One region of the Bradyrhizobium genosp. P genome, then DNA from elsewhere that is predicted to be linked to it. Evidence: riboswitches for the same ligand, from Rfam matches in the RefSeq annotation. Region 1 holds a riboswitch; the other holds the start of a gene.
What was found. A riboswitch is a leader RNA that binds a small molecule or an ion and turns the genes downstream of it on or off. The one in region 1 is predicted to bind cobalamin.
Positions count from the first base shown of each region.

Region 1 (4,390 bases):
AAGGCTGAATGATCCGGCGACCGGTGCGCCGCCGCCCAATGCATCCGCCGCAATGCGCGCGCGTCCCGCTGCCAGTCCAATGTGGCCGCCGACATAGAAGCCGGTCCAGTCATAGTCCTCGACAGGCGCTCGCGCATTCGCAAGCGATGGCGGCGAAAGGTCGGCGGCATATCCATCGCTCGCAAATAATACGAGCGCCGCCACCCAGGAGGAGGGTCTCGCAGGTCTGTCAAGAAAATCAGGATTTTTGACGCGTTTAATCATAGCGGTCCTCTCCCCGCGAGACAGAATTGCTCACTGTCATCGCAGCGAAAAAACCGCCCCAAACGCGCGCACCGCATGCCGGATGGATGACTGTCTAGGCCGGTCTCCTGACTCGCGGGTCGATGCTCTGTTTCCGCCTTCCCGGGCAAACCAGCCCAGTGGCTTTGTGGAAAAGAACTCGCCGCCTACAGTTGCGGGCGCAGTTGCGGATTTGGCTTAGTTTTTGCGCTAAGTCGCACCGCATTCCCATGTCGTTGATCTCTCGATCAACAAACCTAGACCCACGTATCATCCGACTAATTCAGCAAGTGTCAATAGCCGGTCGCCTTTCGAGCCGGATAGGCGCGCTATCAAGGATGACCTGCAGAGTTCTTGGCCTGGGCCTGCCAAGGCGGTGTGCAGCAGCCGTTGCACATTCCTGTCGTTCAGCCTTGGGGAAGTTCAGTCTTTGACCTGTCTCCATTTTCTTTTTCGGCCTTGCCCTACTCCAGCAGAGCCTCTTTGAGGCGCAACCAATCCGCTGCGCGGCCAGGAATTCCGAACCGCAGCCAAGTCGGCCTATCGAAGAATGGCCGAACGAGGATTCCACGTTCGCAGAGTTTGTCGAACCATTCCGTTGCGTCCTGGTGGCTTACAAGTCGAAAGAGCGGTGATCCTCCGAGGATTCGGAACCCCGCTTGGGCCAGCAGTTCGTCCAGACGAGCCGCATCATACGCGAGGCGGGCTGACGTCTCGTCAAGCCAATTTGTATCAGCTAGTGCTTTCGCACCGATTGCGATTGCCGGTCCTGAGACTGCCCAAGGTCCAAGCGCGGCCTCCATTTTGCCCGCAAGGTCGCGGTTCGCGATTGCAAACCCGAGCCGCAATCCCGCGAGGCCATAAGCTTTTCCAAATGACCGAAGCACGACCGCATTTTGACGGGCGAGCATCGGTATAACGCTTGCAGACGGTCGAACAACGTCCATGAAGGCCTCATCGACGACCAGCAGGCCGTTTCGAGTTTGAAGGCTTGAGGCAAGCTTGAGCAACGCAGCAGAAGAAATTAACCTGCCGTCCGGATTGTTCGGATTGACAACGACTGCGACATCGATGTCGAGATCGCTTATTGTCTCGAGATCTTCTGCTATGATGACATTGGCGCCGCTTGCTCGCCAAGTGGCCGGATGTTCCTGGTAACCGAAACCGAGGATCGCTACGTTCTTGGCGCGACAAATGCGCGGTAAGAGTTGGATTAGAGCTTGTGTTCCTGGAGCGGGGACCACTTGCCTCGCGTCACGTGCGCCATAGGCATTTGCAGCTACGGTTCTGAGTCTGTTCACCGAGTCCCTGCTCGGAAGCTTCGTCCAAACTTCCGTATCCATGGTTCCGATGGGATAGGGAAGGGCATTGATTCCAGTAGAAAGGTCCAACCAAGGCAAGAGCGCATTGGGAAAACGCGCATGTACGGTGGTGACGTCGCCACCATGATACACGTGATGCATTAGATTCTGGTCCTCATGAGACGTAAGCGTAAATTCAAATGGCTGCTCAAATCTGCTCAGTGAACTTTGGCGGTTGCGAAAGCGGTTCAGCGGTTCGTTCGTGAGCAAGCACCTCCAAACATATGTCGACCTTTGGGCGTTCAAAGCTCTCGATCACGGCCGGCATCGAGGAAGGCTTCATCGCCGCATGCGCACGCGCGAGGTCGCAACGCATTTGCCCTCAACGACAAGCTGCGCGCCCTTGACAAGATGCTCGCTTGAGCGAATGGTAGGTATGCGCTGGTTCCTGTTCTACGACAGGCGAAGAGGGAATGCGATAGGCTCTGTATCGGAGCTCGAAAGCAGCCGCCCCCGCGACCGTGACCGGAGAGATCCTCACTGAGCCACTGACCCCCTGAGGTCGGGAAGGCGGGGATCGGAGGAGAAATCCTGCTCCGCAAGCCGGGAGACCTGCCAGCGCATCATGTTAAACCTGCGGACGGGGTGTTCCGCGACGCGCAACAGGTCGCACTTAGCGGCATGCCGGAGCCATCGCATCTTCCCGCCGCCCGACGCTCGAGAAGAGTAATGGCCGTTACGCATCATGTCTGTATCACCTGCAACGCGGGACATACTATCCCGGAAGGGCAGCTCACGCCCGGGAGGCTGTTGCGTCAGGCCATCGCCGGATCAACGCGTCGCGCGCCAGACGCATCCCAAGCACATCCTGATGAAAACGCTGAATTCAGACTAAGGAGCCTCGGATGCTGGTGAGGAGTTCTTTTCAGGGGAGCGAAAGATGACACTGATCGTCGATGGGGAAAATGCCGAACGCCATCCGGATCTTGGAGCGGCAACCGCGTTCAACATGCATGACCGCGAGGCTGTCTATCGGGCCATCCATTCACGACGAGACGTCCGAGATGAATTTTTGCCACAACCCATTCCGGCTCAGGTACTGAGGCGCATTTTGGAGGCGGCGCATCATGCCCCTTCTGTTGGGCTTATGCAGCCGTGGAATTTCATACTTGTGCACGATGCCGCGACGAAACAGGCAGTCCGCGATGTATTTGTACGAAGAAACGAGGAAGCAGCGCGGCTATTCCAAGGTGACCGCCGAGAATCTTATCGGCGGCTTAAATTACAAGGAATTTGCAAGGCGCCGCTAAATATTTGTGTCACTTGCGATCGATCGCGTGGCGGCGCTGTTGTGCTCGGACGTACGCATCAACGCGATACTGATCTTTATAGTACGGCGTGTGCCGTTCAGAATCTATGGCTGGCGGCTCGTGCCGAAGGAGTTGGCGTCGGTTGGGTCAGCATTTTCGACCCTGACGATCTCAGACCGATTCTTGGAATTCCCAATGAAATTGTGATCGTCGCATATCTATGTGTCGGTTTTGTCGATCAGCTTTTCGTGCGCCCTGAATTGGAGGCGAGGAACTGGGCCAAGCGTCTCCCGCTCGAAACTCTCGTGTTCGCTGATCGCTGGGGATGCGCTGAGCCCTATCCTTCATCCAATGATGGGGAGAGCCCTGCTTGTGTTTAAGCTCATGGCCGTCGCTGTAGAGAGGGACAGGCGCGCGGTGATCCAGCGAACTGGTGTCGCTCCCGGCACCGGTGTGCAGCCGATAAATCCTTGGCGCATCGCGTTAATGTGAGGTCGCCCCGAAGCACCGTGGATACGAGCGTCCAGTTGTGAAGGCCCTTCTCGCGGTCGGTCATTGGTCACGTTATCTGCAGTAACCCTAGCCATCATGATCTCGACTCCACCAGCGAGGCGGCCTTAGCACTCTGTGTCGGCTCGATTTTCGCACTGATCGTAAGCGTGTAGGTCATCCCACGTAGCGGATGATGTTCGATTGTCAGAGAATCTCCTGGTGATTTGTCCCAGGAGTTCATGAGAGCGAACATATGTCTGATACCAAGAATTTCGAAGTTATCACAGCGGCGGCCGAGCGGCTTTCGGTGAGTCCCGGGCGGAGCTACCGCACCTGGTCGCGGGAGGAGAAGGATCGCATCGTCGGGGAAACGTTTGCGCCGGGGGCGAACGTGTCGGCGATAGCGCGCTGTCATGGGATCGATCCATCGCAGTTGTTTGCGTGGCGACGCAAGGCGCTGGCCTCGGGAATGGTGGCGCCGCTCTCTGGGGCGCGAGACCGAGCGGTTAAGTTCGCGCGCTTTGAGACCATGGCGGGGGAGATGGTGGAAATCGTCATCGGCGATGTCGTGGTGCGCGTTGGTGGAGATGTGGAGGCGGGGCGGCTTGCTGCTGTGATCCGGGCGGTTCGGCAGGCATGATCCCGGCGGGTGTTCAGGTTTACGTGGCCAGCACGCCGGTCGACTTCCGCAAGGGTGCCACGGGTTTGATGGCGCTGGTTCGAGATGGTGGGGCCGACCCCTTCAGCGGAGCACTGTACGTGTTCCGTTCGAAAAGGGCGGATCGGATCAAGGCGGTTTGGTGGGACGGCAGCGGGGTATGCCTGTTTGCCAAGACTCTCGAGGAGTCAAAGTTCTGCTGGCCGAGGATTGCGCCGACCCGGGTGCAGCTGAACCATGCGCAGTTGCTCGCGCTGATTGACGGGCTGGACTGGACGAAGGTGCGTCCGGTGGTTGTGAAGCGCCCAGAAACGGTAGGCTGACAAGCTGCGGCGAATTGAATCAGG
Region 1 covers NZ_CP188195.1:8,876,184-8,880,573, reverse strand. Annotated here, with positions in the region: cobalamin riboswitch at 345-558, opposite strand; gene cobD (threonine-phosphate decarboxylase CobD) at 747-1,853, opposite strand; cobalamin riboswitch at 2,009-2,217, shown strand; gene bluB (5,6-dimethylbenzimidazole synthase) at 2,524-3,273, shown strand; gene ACP2YO_RS42610 (transposase) at 3,639-4,025, shown strand; gene tnpB (IS66 family insertion sequence element accessory protein TnpB) at 4,022-4,366, shown strand.

Region 2 (4,390 bases), 1.7 Mb from region 1:
AATCACCGGCGCCTCCACCGCCAGCACGCGGGCCAGCGCGACGCGGCTGCGCTCGCCGCCGGAGAGTTCGGTGACGCGGCGGTCGCCGAAAGCCATCACGTCGACCGCCTGCATCGCCCGCAGCACCGCCTCCATATCCTTCGGCGACAGCCGCGCCGGATCGGTCGCGCCATGCGGGTAGCGGCCAAGGGCTACGATGTCGCGCGCCGGCAGCGGCCAGTGCACCATGTGACCCTGCGGCAGATAGGCGAAGCGTTTCGCACGCTCGCGCAGCGACAGCGACGACAACGCATCGCCGCCGATCCGGATCGTGCCGCTGGATGGAATCAGCCCGGCCAGCGCACGCAGCAATGTGGTCTTGCCGGCACCGTTCGGACCGACCAGCGCGACCAGATGCGCCGATGATAACGACAACGAGATGTCATGCAGCACCTTGCGGCTGCCCAGCGACACATCGAGACCGGTTGCGGAGAGCAGCGTCATGCCACGCCTCCGCCGAGCGCGCGGCGTTCGCGCATGATCAGATAGAGGAAGAACGGCACGCCGATGATCGAGGTCAGCACGCCGACCTTGATGTCCGAGGTCGAGGGGATGATGCGAACGGCGATATCGGCCGCCAGCAGCAGCGCCGAGCCGGCGAGCGCGCTCGGCAGCAACAGCCGGGCCGGATCGTGGCCGATCACCGGGCGCATCAGATGCGGCGCGACCAGGCCGATGAAGCCGATCGTGCCGGTCACCGCGACGGCCCCGCCGACACCGAGCGCCACGCCCGAGATCACCAACAGCCGCAGCCGCCCGACATCAACACCGAGGCTCTGTGCAGCCTCTTCGCCCAGGGTCAGCGCGCGGAAGGCGCTGGCCTGGCTCAGCAGGATGACCGCACCGGCGATGATAAAGGGCAATGCCAGCGCGACATGCTGGAAGCTGCGGTCCTCGAGCGAGCCAAGCAGCCAGAACGCGATCTCCAGCACCACGAAGGGATTGCTGGAGAGATTCATCACCAGCGCCGTCGCAGCGCCCGCGAAGCTTGAGATCGCGAGCCCCGAAAGGATCAGGATCAGGAGCCCGGCATTGCGGCCGGCGATCGCCAGCAACGCAAACACCGAGACGAAGGCCGCGATGATCGCCGCCACCGGCAGCGCGTAGGAACGCACGTCGGCCAGCCCCAGCGCGATCACCAGCACCGCGCCGAAGGCTGCCGCTTGCGGCGCGCCGAACAGCGACGGCGACGCCAGCGGATTGCGCAAAAGTCCCTGCAGCGCCGCGCCCGACAATCCGAGAATACCGCCGATCGCGAACGCCAGGATGGTGCGCGGCAGGCGGATCTCGCGCACGATCACCTGCGCTACATCGCTGCTGCCACCGAACAAGGCCTCGATCACCGTGAGCGGAGACAGCCGCACCGGTCCGATGCCAAGCGAGATCAGCACCAGCACAACCACGAGCGCGGCGAGCGCCGCGGTCGCGCCAAAACGACGCCGCGCCGCGACCTCGGCCGCCAAGGCAAAATCCTGCACGCTCATCGCGTCATGCTCATACAGCGATTACAGTGGCAGACAAGCGACACTCGACAAAAACCGTACCGGTCAACCGTTGCCCCACTTCCGCCAGGATTGACTTGGTTTCCAGCCGCCCCCTAGATGAACCTGACGGTTCCTGAATTGGGATCAAAAGGGAATGCGGTGCGGGGAAACTCCCCTAGGCCGCGGCTGCCCCCGCAACTGTAAGCGGTGAATCCTTCGTCATAGGCCACTGGGAAACTCGGTCCTGGGAAGGCGACGAAGGGTAACGACCCGCGAGCCAGGAGACCTGCCGTCAGCCGTGGTCACACGCGATGATGTCGGTCGGGGAGTACAGACATTAGCTTCACCTGATGCCAAGCGCGCTGGTGAGACTGGTTCGCGGTGACGTGCCACTGACGTTGCCGCGGTCCAGACTATGCTTTCCATCCCTTCAGCCCGGCGGCGCCGCGCGCTGCTTCTCGCGTCGACGATGATCGTGCCGGCTCTCGGCGCGACGTCGGCGCTGGCGCAGGCGCAGCAGGCGCCGCAGGCCACACCTTCCGATCAACTTCCCCCCATCGAGGTCACCAAGCCGGGCGACCAGAACCTCACTCGCGCCAAGCCGACCGCCGACGAAACCCCGGCGCCGCGACGCCCCGCCCCGGGTGACACGCAAACCAAGAACGCCGGAACTGGAACGGGAACGGCCACGACGTCGACCGGCACAGGAACCGGGACCGGTGGTACGGCCGGCGGCGGACGTCAGTTCGCCGCCATCGTCGGCGCGTCCTCGACCGTGATCACGGCCGACGACATCGCGCACTCGCCGGTGCACACGCTGTCCGAGATCCTCGCGCAGGTGCCGGGCGTGCAGTTGCAGTCGTTCTACGGCGGCGTGAATGGCGCCAAGACATCAGTCGACATCCGCGGATTCGGCGCTTTCGCCGCCCCGAACGTCCTCATTCTCATCAACGGACGCCGGCAAACCGACATCGACCTGTCGGGTTTCGATCTTTCGACCATCCCGCTCAATTCGATCGAGCGCGTCGAAATCACCCGCGGCAACAGCGGCGCAGTGCTCTACGGCGACAACGCGGTCGGCGGCGTGGTCAACATCGTCACCAAGAATGGCGTCGGCGGACCGCCGGTTGCGATCAAGGCCGAAGGCGGAGTCGGTTCGTTCAACCAGCGCCTGGCAGAACTCTCGGTCGCGGCCACTTCCGGGCCATGGTCGACGTCGTTCTATGGCAATGGCGTCAAATCCGATGGCTACCGCGCCAACAATGCGCTCGACCAGCGCAATGCCGTCGGCAATATCAATTACGCCACCCCCGACCTCAGCGCTTTCCTGACCGTCACGGGAGGCGATCAAAAGCTTGGCCTTCCCGGCGGGCGGACCGTGGATCCCTCGATTGGTCTCAACGAGTTGGCCACCGACAGGCGAGGCACCGACACGCCTTACAATTATGGCAACCAGCAGACCACCAGCGTCACCACCGGCTTCACCAAAACCGTGATGAACGGCGTCGACCTGATCGTCGACGGCGGCTGGCGGCAGCGCGACACCCAGAGCGGCTTCTTCGGCACAATGCCGACGATCAGCTTTTCGTCGACCTACAACGACGCTGCGCTGCAGACCTGGTCGATCACGCCGCGCCTCAGCATCAAGAACGCGATCTTCGGGCTGCCGTCCTCGATCCTGACCGGCATCGACTATGACGACACGACGTTCCGCGAGTCGCGCGGCGCCTTCCAGGGCGTGGACCCCTACCACATCTACAACATCGACCAGCAGCAACTGGCGGGTTACTGGCAGCAGACCGTCGGGCTGCTGCCGACCACTGATTTCTCGTATGGCGCGCGGGTAGAGAACACGAGCGTCTCGGCGCGGGATCGCTACGACCCGAACGCACCCTTCGCCTTCGACACGCAAGCGAGCCCGCTCAACAGCAGTGAGACACAGTATGCGGCGCATGTCGGCGTCGAGCATCGGTTTGACGACACGTTCTCGGTGTTCGGCCGTGCCGCGCGCGCGTTCCGCACACCTGGTGCCGACGAGCGCGTTGCATCGGGGCCGTCGTTCGACCCGGTGACCTTCGCTTCGATCCCGCAGAACTTCCAGCTCAAGACGCAGACGTCGGAAGACGTCGAGGGCGGCTTCCGCGTCAAGACCAACCGCTTCCAGGTCCAAACCAGCGTCTACCTGATGGATCTCGACAACGAGATTCACTTCAATCCCGTGCTGTTCTACAACGTCAACCTCGATCCGACCCGCCGCTACGGCAGCGAGACCAGCGCCTCGCTCAAGGTCAGTGACACCGTGACCTTCCGCGGCGGAATGGCCTACACCCGCGCGGTCTTCCGTGAGGGCATGTGGGCCGGCAACGACGTGCCGCTGGTGTCCCGCTACACCGGCAATATCGGCGTGACCTGGAATATCTGGCAGAACTACCTGGTGTTCGACGGCACGCTGCGCGCCTGGAGCTCGCGCGTCATGGACAACGATCAGGCCAACACCCAGGGCCGCATCCCCGGCAATGCGACCGCCGACGTCAAGCTCAGCGGGCAATATGAACACTTTTTCTGGTCGGTCAGCGTGAACAATCTGTTCAACGCGCTGTATTATGACTACGCCATCACGAGCACCTTCACGGCGGGCCGCTTCGCCGCCTACCCGCTCCCGGGCCGGACCTACATGGTGCGGGCCGGCGCGACGTTCTGAGCTGTCTCAGGAAGACGCGGTGGGATGCGATCCCCCCGCGTCTTCTCCATTACGCACACCCGGCAAGTGGAGTAGGATCGCACGACGCGATCCGACACGACGTGCAGGGGAAACGCATGGGCAAGGCCGGAAAGACGACCGAAGGCCGCAGCAGGGTGCGCGACAA
Region 2 covers NZ_CP188195.1:680,531-684,920, reverse strand. Annotated here, with positions in the region: gene ACP2YO_RS03315 (ABC transporter ATP-binding protein) at 1-483, opposite strand, end outside; gene ACP2YO_RS03310 (FecCD family ABC transporter permease) at 480-1,523, opposite strand; cobalamin riboswitch at 1,634-1,831, shown strand; gene ACP2YO_RS03305 (TonB-dependent receptor) at 1,993-4,224, shown strand; gene ACP2YO_RS03300 (hypothetical protein) at 4,341-4,390, shown strand, end outside.
Region 2: another riboswitch for cobalamin. It lies ahead of ACP2YO_RS03305 (TonB-dependent receptor); the one in region 1 lies ahead of bluB (5,6-dimethylbenzimidazole synthase).